Regions from separate parts of the Variovorax sp. GW531-E2 genome, predicted to be linked through region 2. Evidence: riboswitches for the same ligand, from Rfam matches in the RefSeq annotation. Region 2 holds a riboswitch; the other holds the start of a gene.
The links. A riboswitch is a leader RNA that binds a small molecule or an ion and turns the genes downstream of it on or off. The one in region 2 is predicted to bind glycine.
Positions count from the first base shown of each region.

Region 1 (6,364 bases), on a different contig from region 2:
AAGGACGCCATGCACCGAATCGTCGCCCAGGGCAGCAGCCTTGTCGCTGCCGGCTTGCTGGCCACCGCCGGTATCGCGGCCACGCCGGCCACCGCACCCGTTGCGCCCGTTGCAGCCGTTGCACCAGCAGCCGCCCCCGCCAATCCCACCAATCCCGTCACCCACCTCGCCGAAGTGGAAACCGCCGTGCGCGCCTGGGCCGCCGCCTGGTCCGCGCGCGACGTCGAGCGCTACCTCGCCGCCTACGCGAGCGACTTCACCCCCGCGCGCGGCCAGACCCGCGAGCGCTGGGAGGCCGACCGGCGCGCCCGCATCACGGGCAAGTCGCGCATCAGCGTGGGCATCGAGGGGCTGGTGATCAGCATCCAGGGCACCTCGGCCAGCGCGCAGTTCCGGCAGATTTACAGCGCCGACGCGCTCACCGAGACCGACCGCAAGACGCTCGAGCTGCAGCGCGTGGGCCCGCGCTGGCTGATCCGCAAGGAGAGCGCGGGCAACTGACGCGCGCCGCCTTGTCCCTGTAAGGCAAATGGTTCACGAAGATGTCACCACTTGCAACGATGCTGCAGCCTTCGACCTCCGAAAGCTGTGGCCGCCATGTTCCCCACCAAGACCGAGAAGGCACGCGACGAACTCCAGGCCGGGCAGCGCACGCTCAGCCAGCGTGAGCGCGCCCTGCTGCTCATGGCCGACGGCCGGCGCTCGCTGACCGACTTCAGCCCGCTGTTCCCCAGCCGCGTCGAGGCCGAGCAGGCGATCCAGGGGCTGATGCAGCGCGGCTACCTGCAGGTCGCGCGCCCGGTCGCGCCGCCTCCTGCACCGGCCCCCACGCCCGTCCCCGCCGCCGAGCCGATCCAGGTCGCCACCTCGGCCGACAGCTTCGACGGCAAGCGCTCGCTGGCCACCACGCGCATGTTCCTGTTCGACATCTGCGAGCGCATGTTCGTGCGCCGCGACCCGCGCTTCGCCAACCAGATGCGCGACGCCCTGCGCGAGGCCCGCGACCGCGAGGCCATGCTGACCATCGCCGCGCTGATGCTCTCCGAGATCGAGAAAGCCGCCGGCCCCGAGCGCGCCGACTCGCTGCGCGAGCGCATCGACAAGCTGCTGCCGCCGGCAGAAACCGTGCACTGAGCCGCCAGCCCCGGCCCCGCGATCCACTACACTCGCCGGGTCAGGAGAGAGCCCCGCGCGACGGGGCCGCCGAAGGCGCAGGGGTTCCCCGAACGCTCAGGCAAAAGGACTGACAAGACGCCGGCAACCACCGGCGTTTCCTTGCTGGAGAGAGGCCGTGGCATTGCACGCGGCCCACCGAAGGAGCAAACCCCGATCGTGGGGCGAATCTCTCAGGTAAAGCGGACAGCAGGGGTGGCCCGTGGCGTTGCAGCCATGGATTTCGACTGCCCCTTTGGAGTGCCCCGTGGCCGCTTCTTCCGCTTCTTCGGATACTCAACTTCTCAAGACCCCGCTGTACGACCTCCACGTGGAGCTCGGCGCCCGCATGGTGCCCTTCGCCGGCTATTCCATGCCCGTGCAGTACCCCGCCGGCCTCATGGCCGAGCACAAGCACACACGCGATGCGGCCGGCCTGTTCGACATCTCGCACATGGGCCAGCTGCGCCTGGTCGGCCCCGATGCCGCCGCCGCGTTCGAAACCCTGATGCCCGTCGACGTGATCGACCTGCCCGCCGGCAAGCAGCGCTACGGCCTGCTGCTGAACGACGAGGGCGGCATCCTCGACGACCTGATGTTCTTCAACGAAGGCAATGGCTCGCTCTTCGTGATCGTGAACGGCGCCTGCAAGGTGGCCGACATCGCCCACATCCAGGCCAGGATCGGCGCACGCTGCCAGGTGCAGCCCCTGCCCGACCACGCCCTGCTCGCACTGCAAGGCCCTCAGGCCGCCGCCACGCTGGCACGCCTGTCGCCCGGCATCGAGCGCTTCGTGTTCATGACCGGCGGCGCGGTGCAGATCGGCGGCATCGCCGCCTTCGTCACCCGCAGCGGCTACACCGGCGAAGACGGCTTCGAGATCTCGGTGGCCGCAAAAGACGCCGACGCCCTCGCCCGCCTGCTGCTCGCGCAGCCCGAGGTGAAGCCCGTCGGCCTGGGCGCGCGCAACTCGCTGCGGCTCGAAGCCGGCCTGTGCCTGTACGGCAACGACATCGACACCACCACCACCCCGGTCGAAGCCTCGCTCAACTGGGCGATCCAGAAGGTGCGCCGCGCGGGCGGTGCGCGCGAAGGCGGTTTTCCGGGCGCGGCCAAGGTGCTGGCCCAGCTCGCCGCCGTCGCCTCGGGCGCGGCCGGCCACACCGACCACAAGACGCTCACGCGCAAGCGCGTCGGCCTCGTGGCACTCGAACGCATTCCGGTGCGCGACGGCACGCTGCTGCAGTCGCTCGAAGGCCACGACATCGGCGCCGTCACCAGCGGCCTGCTCGGCCCCACGGCCGACCGCTGCGTGGCCATGGGCTACGTGGCCGCCGCCTTCGCCGAGCCCGGCACGCGCGTGCAGGCCATCGTGCGCGGCAAGCCGGTGCCGATGGAGGTCTCGACGATGCCTTTCGTGCCGACGCGCTACTACCGCGGCTGACCGACACTGAACACCGCAGACCCGGCTAGGCTCTGCACCCCGATTCCATTTTTTCCACGAGGAGTTTTTTCATGAGCATCAAATACACCAAGGACCACGAATGGGTGGCGGCCGAAGGCGGCGCCGCCACCGTCGGCATCACCGTGCATGCGCAGGACGCGCTGGGCGACGTGGTGTTCGTCGACCTGCCTGAAGTGGGCAAGACCTTCGCGCAAGGCGAGGTCGCCGGTGTGGTCGAGTCGGTGAAGGCCGCCGCCGATGTGTTCATGCCCGTGTCGGGCGAGATCACCGAAGTCAACGAAGCGCTGCGCGCCGACCCGTCGCTGGCCAACAGCGACCCGCTGGCCGCCGGCTGGTTCTTCAAGGTCAAGCTGAGCGAGCCCGCGCAGCTCGACGCCCTGCTCGACGCCGCCAGCTACGACAAGTTCGCCGCCGAATCCTGATCCGCTGAACAGCAGCTTCCTCGCACCTTCGTTCCTTCTCCCCCGAGCCTTCACCGCCATGCCGATTCCCGCCCTTCCCTCTTTGCAAGAACTAGAGAACGCCGAAGAATTCCTCGCCCGCCACATCGGCATCGATGCGGCGGACGAGGCGCGCATGCTGCCGGTGATCGGTTCCGAAACGCGCGCGGAGCTCATCGACGGCATCGTGCCCGCGGCCATCCGCCGCGCCCGGCCGATGCGCCTGCCCGCGCCGGTCACCGAGGCCGACGCGCTGGCCGAGCTGAAGACGCTGGCGTCGAAGAACAAGGTGTTCAAGAGCTTCATCGGCCAGGGCTACTACGGCACCCACACGCCGGGCGTGATCCTGCGCAACATCCTGGAGAACCCCGCCTGGTACACCGCCTACACGCCCTACCAGGCCGAGATCTCGCAGGGCCGCATGGAAGCCCTGCTCAACTTCCAGACGATGGTGTGCGACCTCACGGGCATGGCCATCGCCAACGCCTCGATGCTCGACGAGGCCACGGCCGCCGCCGAGGCCATGACGCTCGCCAAGCGCAGCGTGAAGAGCAAGAGCAACGTCTTCCTCGTGTCGGGCGACTGCCACCCGCAGACCATCGAAGTCATCAAGACGCGCGCCGCGCCGCTGGGCATCGAGGTGAAGGTGAGCACCGTGTCGGAAACACTGCCGCACCTGATGGTGAGCGGCGAGTTCTTCGGCGTGCTCGCGCAGTACCCCGCCACCACCGGCCACGTGCACGATCTGCGCCCGCTCGCGGGCCACGCGCACCAGTGCGACGCCGCCTTCATCGTCGCGGCCGACCTGCTGGCGCTGACGCTGCTGGTCGCCCCCGGCGAGTTCGACGCCGACATCGTCTGCGGCACCACGCAGCGCTTCGGCATGCCGCTGTGCAACGGCGGCCCGCACGCCGCCTACCTGGCCTGCCGCGATTCGTTCAAGCGCTCGCTGCCCGGCCGCCTCGTCGGCGTGAGCGTCGATACGCACGGCCAGCCCGCCTACCGCCTTGCGCTGCAGACGCGCGAGCAGCACATCCGCCGCGAGAAGGCCACCTCGAACATCTGCACCGCGCAGGTGCTGCCGGCCGTGGTCGCCAGCATGTACGCCGTGTACCACGGCCCCGACGGCCTGACGCGCATCGCACAGCGCGTGGCCGTGCTCACCGCCATCCTCGCCAAGGGCCTGTCGCAGATGGGCCGCGAGCCGGTGAACACCACCGCCTTCGATTCGCTGACGATCCGCACCGGCGACGACACGGCCGCGATCATCGAGCGCGCACAGGCCGGCGGCGTCAACCTGCGCCAGCGCCTGCAGCAGCACCTGGGCATCTCGCTCGATGAAACCACGACGCGCGCCGACATCGAAACCCTGTGGGCCCTGTTCGTGCCCGCCGGCACCGCGATGCCGCGCTTCGACGAGCTGGCCGCCAACACCACGCCGCTGATTCCCGAAGACCTGCGCCGCACCAGCGCCTTCCTCACGCACCCGGTGTTCAACACCCACAAGAGCGAAACGGCGATGCTGCGCTACATCCGCAGCCTGTCGGACAAGGACCTCGCGCTCGACCGCAGCATGATCCCGCTGGGCAGCTGCACCATGAAGCTCAACGCGACCAGCGAGATGATCCCCATCACCTGGCCCGAGTTCGCCAACATCCACCCCTTCGCGCCCGCCGACCAGCTGCAGGGCTACGCCCAGCTCGACGCGCAGCTGCGCGCCTGGCTGTGCGAGGCCACCGGCTATGCGGGCATCAGCCTGCAGCCCAACGCGGGCTCGCAGGGCGAGTACGCGGGCCTGTTGGCCATCAAGTCCTTCCATGAAGCCAAGGGCCAGGGCCACCGCAACATCTGCCTGATTCCCTCGTCGGCCCACGGCACCAACCCGGCCAGCGCCCAGATGGTGGGCCTGCAGGTGGTGGTGACGGCCTGCGACGCACAGGGCAACGTCGACATGGACGACCTCAAGCGCGCCTGCGAGAAGCACAGCGCCCACCTGGCCGCCGTGATGATCACCTACCCCAGCACGCACGGCGTGTTCGAAACGCGCGTGAAGGAACTGTGCGAGCTCGTGCATGAACATGGCGGCCGCGTGTACGTCGACGGCGCCAACATGAACGCGCTGGTCGGCGTGGCCGCGCCGGGCGAGTTCGGCGGCGACGTGAGCCACCTGAACCTGCACAAGACCTTCTGCATTCCGCACGGCGGTGGCGGCCCGGGCGTCGGCCCGGTCTGCGTGGTCGAAGACCTCGTGCCCTACCTGCCGGGCCACGCCACGGCCGGCGTGCCCTCGAACGGCGTGGGCGCCGTGTCGGCCGCGCCGCTGGGCAATGCGGCCGTGCTGCCGATCAGCTGGATGTACTGCCGCATGATGGGCGCCAAGGGCCTGCAGGCCGCGACCGAGACGGCCATCCTCAGCGCCAACTACATCAGCGCCCGCCTGAAGGACCACTACCCCACGCTGTACGCGAGCCCCAACGGCCACGTCGCGCACGAGTGCATCCTGGACCTGCGCCCGCTCAAGGACACCAGCGGCGTCACCGCCGAAGACGTGGCCAAGCGCCTCATCGACTACGGCTTCCACGCGCCCACGCTGAGCTTCCCCGTGCCCGGCACGCTGATGGTCGAACCGACCGAAAGCGAACCGCTGGCCGAGCTCGACCGCTTCGTCGACGCGATGATCGCCATCCGCGGCGAGATCCGCCGTGTGGAGGAAGGCGTCTGGTCGAAGGACGACAACCCGCTCAAGCATGCGCCGCACACCGCCGCCAGCCTGCTCGGCACGGAGTGGAGCCACCCGTACTCGCGCGAACTCGGCGCGTTCCCGCTGGCCGAACTCAAGCAGGCCAAGTACTGGCCGCCGATCGGCCGCGTCGACAACGTCTACGGCGACCGCAACCTGTTCTGCAGCTGCGTGCCGGTGGGCGAGTATCAGGAAACCGAAGAAGCCTGACGAAGGCGCGGCGGCGCAGGCCGCCCGCCGTTCAGCTTTCGCGGCGGTACATCGCCCACTTCACGGTGAGCAGGTCCGCGGCGATCTTCGCGGCGTTCACGCCCGCGTAGGTTTCGGACGGATCGAACGCGAAGGCCGCCTGGTAGCGCTTGATGTGCGCGTAGTCCCGATCGAAGGTCATCGGGCCCATGAGTTCGGTCGGGTCGGTGCCGGCGGGAAGCGCCAGGAATTTCCCGGGGTCGGTGGTGCTCTGGTAAAGATCGACGCTCATCAGGTTCATGGCTTGCCCTCGAAGTCGTAGGCGCAAATCATCTCGGCCCTTCGCGCCGCATGCAATCGGCCCGCGCCTACAGGGCG
Region 1 covers NZ_JBWKXQ010000003.1:40,105-46,468, reverse strand. The annotation lists gene AC07XP_RS03080 (L,D-transpeptidase Cds6 family protein) at 10-501, shown strand; gene AC07XP_RS03075 (hypothetical protein) at 598-1,134, shown strand; glycine riboswitch at 1,166-1,256, shown strand; glycine riboswitch at 1,269-1,373, shown strand; gene gcvT (glycine cleavage system aminomethyltransferase GcvT) at 1,421-2,596, shown strand; gene gcvH (glycine cleavage system protein GcvH) at 2,668-3,039, shown strand; gene gcvP (aminomethyl-transferring glycine dehydrogenase) at 3,098-6,007, shown strand; gene AC07XP_RS03055 (hypothetical protein) at 6,039-6,278, opposite strand.
Region 1: another riboswitch for glycine. It lies ahead of gcvT (glycine cleavage system aminomethyltransferase GcvT); the one in region 2 lies ahead of AC07XP_RS25050 (D-amino acid dehydrogenase).

Region 2 (6,364 bases):
GCCAACCGCGTCGTGCTGGCCGAGCTGGTGCGCAAGGACTTCGCCGAACTGCTGGGCGCCACGGCGTCGACGCTGGTGGTCGACGTGCCGCACAACGTCGTGCTGCGCGAGCACGGCATGAACATCCATCGCAAGGGCGCGACGCCGGCGCACGCGGGCGACCTGGCGCTGATTCCCGGGTCGATGGGCGATCACTCGTACCTCGCGACCGGGCTGGGGCATGAAGACTGGCTGTGGTCGTGCAGCCATGGGGCCGGCCGGCGCATGCGTCGGCAGGAAGTGCGCGCGATGCGGCCCGCACCCGGCGACGCCGATGCCAGCTGGCAATGCGTGACTTTGCGCGAAGAGCGCCGCATCGAAGAGGCGCCGCAGGCCTACAAGCCGATCGGCGCGGTGATCGAGGCGCAGGAAAGCGCGGGGCTCATCCGCTGCGCCGTGCGGCTCAAGCCCTGGGTCACGTTCAAGGCATGACCCGAGGGCGCGTGTCGTGTCAGCCCAGTGCGGGTTGCACGGCGCGCGGCGCGGGCGCCGGCATGCCGGCGAACGCGAAATCGACCTCGGGCGCCAGCCCGCTCACGATGCGCGCGATCGACTTGCCCGAGCCGCAGGCGTGCGTCCAGCCGAGCGTGCCGTGGCCCGTGTTGAGGAACAGGTTCGGCAGTTTGGTCTTGCCGATCAGCGGCACGTTGCTCGGCGTGGCCGGGCGCAGGCCGGTCCAGAACTGCGCGCGTTCGGTGTCGCCGGCGCCGGGGAAGAGCTCCTCGACGCGCCGCACGATGGCTTCGCAGCGCACGCGGTTCAGGTCGCGGTCGTAGCCGTTGAGCTCGGCCGTGCCGGCGATGCGCAGGCGGTCGCCCGACTCGGAGGTGTAGCGCGAGAACACCAGCTTGTATTCGTCGTCCGTGAGCGAGACCTGGTGCGCCTTCGACGCGTCCTTCACGGGCAGCGTCACCGAGTAGCCCTTGGCCGGGTAGATCGGCAGGCGGATGCCCAGCGGCGCCGCGTACAGCGGGCTCAGCGAACCCATCGCAAGCACGAAGGCATCGCCGCGGATGCGCTGGAAGCGGCCTTCGTTGTCGGTCGCCTCGACGTGGTCGATGCTGCCGCCCGCTTCGCGCAGCGCGGTCACCGTGTGGCTCATGAGGAACTTCACGCCGGCCGCCTCGGCCAGCTTCACGAGCTCGCGCGCGAAACGGTTGGCGTCGCCCGATTCGTCTTCGGCGGTGTAGGTGGCGCCGGCGAGTTGGGGGCGGATGTGGGCGAGGGCGGGTTCGATCTTGATGGCCTCGTCGGCCGAGATGACCAGCCGCTCACAGCCCAGGGCACGCATCTGTTCGGCGGGCGCGAGGGCGCCGTCGAATTCTTTTTGCGTCGTGTAGAAGTGCAGGATGCCTTGCGTGCGCTGGTCATAGTTCAGGCCGGTGTCTCGACGCAATTGCTGCAACATTTCCCGGCTGTATGTACCGAGACGAACGATCTGTTCGATGTTGTGGCGGGTGCGCGCGGGGGTGCATTCGCGCAAGAACTGCAGGCCCCAGAGCCATTGGCGCATGTCGGCGCGGATGCGAAAGAGCAGCGGCGCGTCTTCCTTGCCGAGCCATTGCAGCACCTTCAGCGGCGCGCTCGGATTGGCCCAGGGTTCGGCATGGCTGACCGAGATCTGGCCGCCGTTGGCGAAGCTGGTTTCGGCGGCCGGGGTGGCCTGCCGGTCGATCACGGTCACCTCGTGGCCGAGTTGCTGGAGGTAGTAGGCCGAAGTCACGCCGAGCAGGCCGGCGCCAAGAACGATCACACGCATTGCAAGTACCTTTGAGTTTGCAGCGCTTGAACGGCGGGCGTGGAGTGCTATTGAATCAATAGCGAGCAACCGGACGACCGATGTCCAAGTTGCCGCTCCCCCTGTCCTCGGTACCTGAGAGATTCACCCTGCTGCACCCGCAGCGGGTTTGCTCCTTCGGTGCGCCACATGGCGTGGCGGCTCTCCAGACGGCTGTATCGATGAGTGCAGTACTGACCCCTTGCCGAAGTTCCTGGGCGTTGCCTGGAATTTCGTCGGGCCGACCTGAGCGTTTATGGGAGTTTGCGCCTTCGGTAGGGCCTCCGTGGAGGCCCGCTCTCCTGCAATTGTTGGCGATTGTAGGCGGGCCCCGCAAGCCGGCCAAGCCCTGTACATCGGCACTTCACACCGATGGGATAATTGAATGTTGATTTTTGGTAAAGCAAACTTTTTTCTACATGCAGGGGACTCCATGATCCTGGTTACCGGCGGCGCAGGCTTCATTGGCGCCAATTTCGTACTCGACTGGATCGCGCAGGGCAACGAGCCCGTCGTGAACCTCGACAAGCTGACCTACGCGGGCAACCTCGAGACCCTGGCGTCGCTCAAGGGCAACGCGAACCATGTCTTCGTGCAAGGCGACATCGGCGACAGCGCACTGCTCGATCGCCTGCTGGCCGAGCACAAACCCCGCGCCGTCGTGAACTTTGCCGCGGAATCGCATGTGGATCGTTCGATCCACGGCCCGGAAGACTTCGTGCAGACCAATGTGCTCGGCACCTTCCGCCTGCTCGAATCGGTGCGCGGCTACTGGAACGCCCTGCCGGCCGACCAGAAGGCGGCCTTCCGCTTCCTGCATGTGTCGACCGACGAGGTCTACGGCTCGCTCTCCAAGACCGACCCGGCCTTCACCGAAGAGAACAAGTACGAGCCCAACAGCCCGTACTCGGCCAGCAAGGCCGCCAGCGACCACCTCGTGCGCGCCTGGCACCACACCTACGGCCTGCCGGTGGTCACCACCAACTGCTCGAACAACTACGGTCCGTTCCACTTCCCCGAGAAGCTGATCCCGCTGATGATCGTCAACGCGCTGGCTGGCAAGAACCTGCCCGTGTACGGCGACGGCATGCAGGTGCGCGACTGGCTCTACGTGAAGGATCACTGCAGCGCCATCCGCCGCGTGCTCGAAGCCGGCAAGCTCGGCGAGACCTACAACGTCGGCGGCTGGAACGAGAAGCCCAACATCGAGATCGTCAACACCGTGTGCGCGCTGCTCGACGAACTGAGCCCCCGCGCCGACGGCAAGCCGTACAAGGAACAGATCACCTACGTCACGGACCGCCCGGGCCACGACCGCCGCTACGCCATCGATGCACGCAAGCTCGAGCGCGAACTCGGCTGGAAGCCCGCCGAGACCTTCGACACCGGCATCCGCAAGACCGTCGAGTGGTATCTCGCGAACGGCGAGTGGGTGCGCAACGTGCAAAGCGGCGCGTACCGCGAATGGGTCGAGAAGCAATACGACGCTGCGCCTGCAAAGGCTTCCGCATGAAGTTGCTGCTGCTCGGCAAAGGTGGACAGGTCGGCTGGGAGCTGCAGCGCAGCCTCGCGCCGCTCGGCGAAGTGGTCGCCCTGGACTTCGACAGCACCGACTTCCACGCCGACTTCAGCCGCCCCGAGCAGCTGGCCGCCACGGTGCTGGCGGTGCGCCCCGACGTCATCGTCAATGCCGCCGCGCACACCGCCGTCGACAAGGCCGAGAGCGAGCCCGACTTCGCGCGCAAGCTCAACGCCACCTCGCCCGGCGTGGTGGCCGAGGCGGCGCAGCAGATCGGCGCGCTGATGGTGCATTACTCCACCGACTACGTCTTCGACGGCAGCGGCACCAAGCCCTGGAAGGAAGACGACGCGACCGGCCCGCTCAGCGTGTACGGCCAGACCAAGCTCGAAGGCGAGCAGCTGGTGGCGCAGCATTGTGCGAAGCACCTGATCTTTCGCACCAGCTGGGTGTACGCCGCACGCGGCGGCAACTTCGCCAAGACCATGCTGCGCCTGGCCAAGGAGCGCGACAAGCTCACGGTCATCGACGACCAGTTCGGCGCCCCCACCGGGGCTGAGTTGCTGGCCGACATCACCGCGCACGCCATCCGCGCCACCTTGCAAGACCCGACCAAGGCCGGGCTGTACCACGCCATCGCCGGCGGCGAGACCACGTGGCACGGCTACGCGCGCTTCGTGCTCGAGATGGCGCAGCAGGCCGGCGTCGAACTCAAGGCCGGCCCGCAGGCCGTGGAGGCCGTGCCCACCAGCGCCTTTCCGACGCCCGCGAAGCGGCCGCACAACTCGCGGCTCGACACCACCAAGCTGCAGACCACCTTCGGTCTGCGACTGCCGCCCTGGCAGGAAGGCGTGGCACGCATGCTGCGCGAGACGCTCTGACCGACTGATTTTTCCTGCCCCTCACAGAAGAAGACTCCCATGACGCAACGCAAAGGCATCATCCTTGCCGGTGGCTCCGGCACCCGCCTGCACCCGGCCACGCTCGCCATGAGCAAGCAACTGCTGCCGGTGTACGACAAGCCCATGATCTATTACCCGCTGAGCACCCTGATGCTCGGCGGCATGCGCGACATCCTGATCATCAGCACGCCGCAGGACACGCCGCGCTTCCAGCAGCTGCTGGGCGACGGCAGCCAGTGGGGCATCAACCTGCAGTACGCGGTGCAGCCGAGTCCCGATGGCCTGGCGCAGGCGTTCATCATCGGCGACAAGTTCGTGGGGAACTCGCCGAGCGCGCTGGTGTTGGGGGACAACATCTTCTATGGGCATGACTTTGCCCATCTGCTGAGCGGCGCCGACGCGCAGGACGCGGGAGCCACTGTGTTCGCGTACCACGTGCATGACCCGGAGCGGTATGGCGTGGTCGCGTTCGACGCACAAGGCAAGGCCAGCAGCATCGAGGAAAAGCCGCTCAAGCCCAAGAGCAACTACGCCGTGACGGGCCTGTACTTCTACGACAACCAGGTCATCGACATCGCCAAGGCCGTGAAGCCGAGTGCGCGAGGCGAGCTCGAGATCACGGCCGTCAACCAGGCGTACCTCGATCTTGGCCGGCTCAACGTGCAGATCATGCAGCGCGGCTATGCCTGGCTCGATACCGGTACGCATGAAAGTCTGCTGGAAGCCGGGCAGTTCATCGCGACGCTGGAGCATCGGCAGGGGCTCAAGATCGCGTGCCCCGAAGAGATCGCGTGGCGCCATGGGTTCATCGACAACGAACAACTGGCCAAGCTTGCAGCACCGTTGCAGAAGAATGGCTACGGCAAGTACCTCAGCCATTTGCTGGCCGAAGGTGTGCGCTCATGAAGGTCACGCAGACGGCCATCGCCGACGTGTTGCTGATCGAACCCAAGGTGTTCGGCGACGCACGCGGGTTTTTCTTCGAGAGCTTCAATCAGAAGGCTTTCGACGAAGCCGTCGGCCAGCGCGTCGACTTCGTTCAGGACAACCACTCGCGCTCCACCAAGGGGGTCTTGCGAGGCCTCCATTACCAGGTGCAACAACCACAGGGAAAACTGGTGCGCGTGGTTCGAGGGGCGGTGTTCGACGTGGCGGTGGACATCCGTCGGTCGTCGCCGACCTTCGGGCAATGGGTGGGCAGTGAGCTGTCGGAAGACAACCATCGGCAGTTGTGGGTTCCGCCGGGTCTCGCGCACGGCTTCCTGGTGCTCAGCGAGTCGGCTGATTTCCTGTACAAGACGACGGACTACTACGCACCGGCGCACGAGCGCTGCATCGCGTGGAACGACCCCACGTTGGCGATCGAGTGGCCTGACACGGGCATCGCGCCGAAGCTGTCCGCCAAGGACGCGGCAGCGCCGACCTTCCTGAGCGCCGAAATTCCCGGCTGATTACAGGTCGACCAGCAGCCGGTTTGCGGCGTTTTCTTCAGAGCCCTTCCCACGCGGGCCATCTCAAAAATATTCCAATTCCAGATGAGACAACTTGCTGACTTCAACGGGCTGGTCGCGTACGGGTGCCTGTGCAAGGGGATCGCCATCGGTCGTCCGGACGACATCAGGGCCGCGCAGCCGTGAAAAGTTCGCCTGCCATCAAGGAAAAGAAAGAGAGCTTGCTGGACGCCGCCAAAGGGGCGCTTCGCAAGCGGCTGCCGCGCAAGACGCCGCAGCTGGTGGAGCTTTTCGACGCAGCCTGGTACCTCAAGGGGCTGCCGGACCGTGCACTGATCGCCAACCCGTGGGAGCACTATCTGGGAGGGGGATTCCTGAGGGGAAATCCCAATCCCATGTTCGATACCACCTGGTATCTCGATCGCCATCCCGAATTGCGTGCGGCGGAAAAGAACCCGCTGGCCCACTATCTCGAAATTGGAGAGCGTGCAGGGGACGCGCCCAGCGTGAGGTTCGATCCGCAGTGGTATCTGGATGAATACCCCGATGTCGCCGCCACGCAATTGAGCCCGTTGCTGCACTATTTGAAATTCGGTGCGGCCGAGGGGCGTTTGCCGGCACGGCTGGCGCATTTTGATTCTGTTCCCGCCTTGTCCGAATTCATGGGAGCGTTGAC
Region 2 covers NZ_JBWKXQ010000055.1:36,517-42,880, reverse strand. The annotation lists gene AC07XP_RS25055 (RtcB family protein) at 1-471, shown strand, start outside; gene AC07XP_RS25050 (D-amino acid dehydrogenase) at 491-1,798, opposite strand; glycine riboswitch at 1,890-1,996, opposite strand; glycine riboswitch at 2,041-2,131, opposite strand; gene rfbB (dTDP-glucose 4,6-dehydratase) at 2,250-3,329, shown strand; gene rfbD (dTDP-4-dehydrorhamnose reductase) at 3,326-4,216, shown strand; gene rfbA (glucose-1-phosphate thymidylyltransferase RfbA) at 4,256-5,143, shown strand; gene rfbC (dTDP-4-dehydrorhamnose 3,5-epimerase) at 5,140-5,688, shown strand; gene AC07XP_RS25025 (glycosyltransferase family 61 protein) at 5,871-6,364, shown strand, end outside.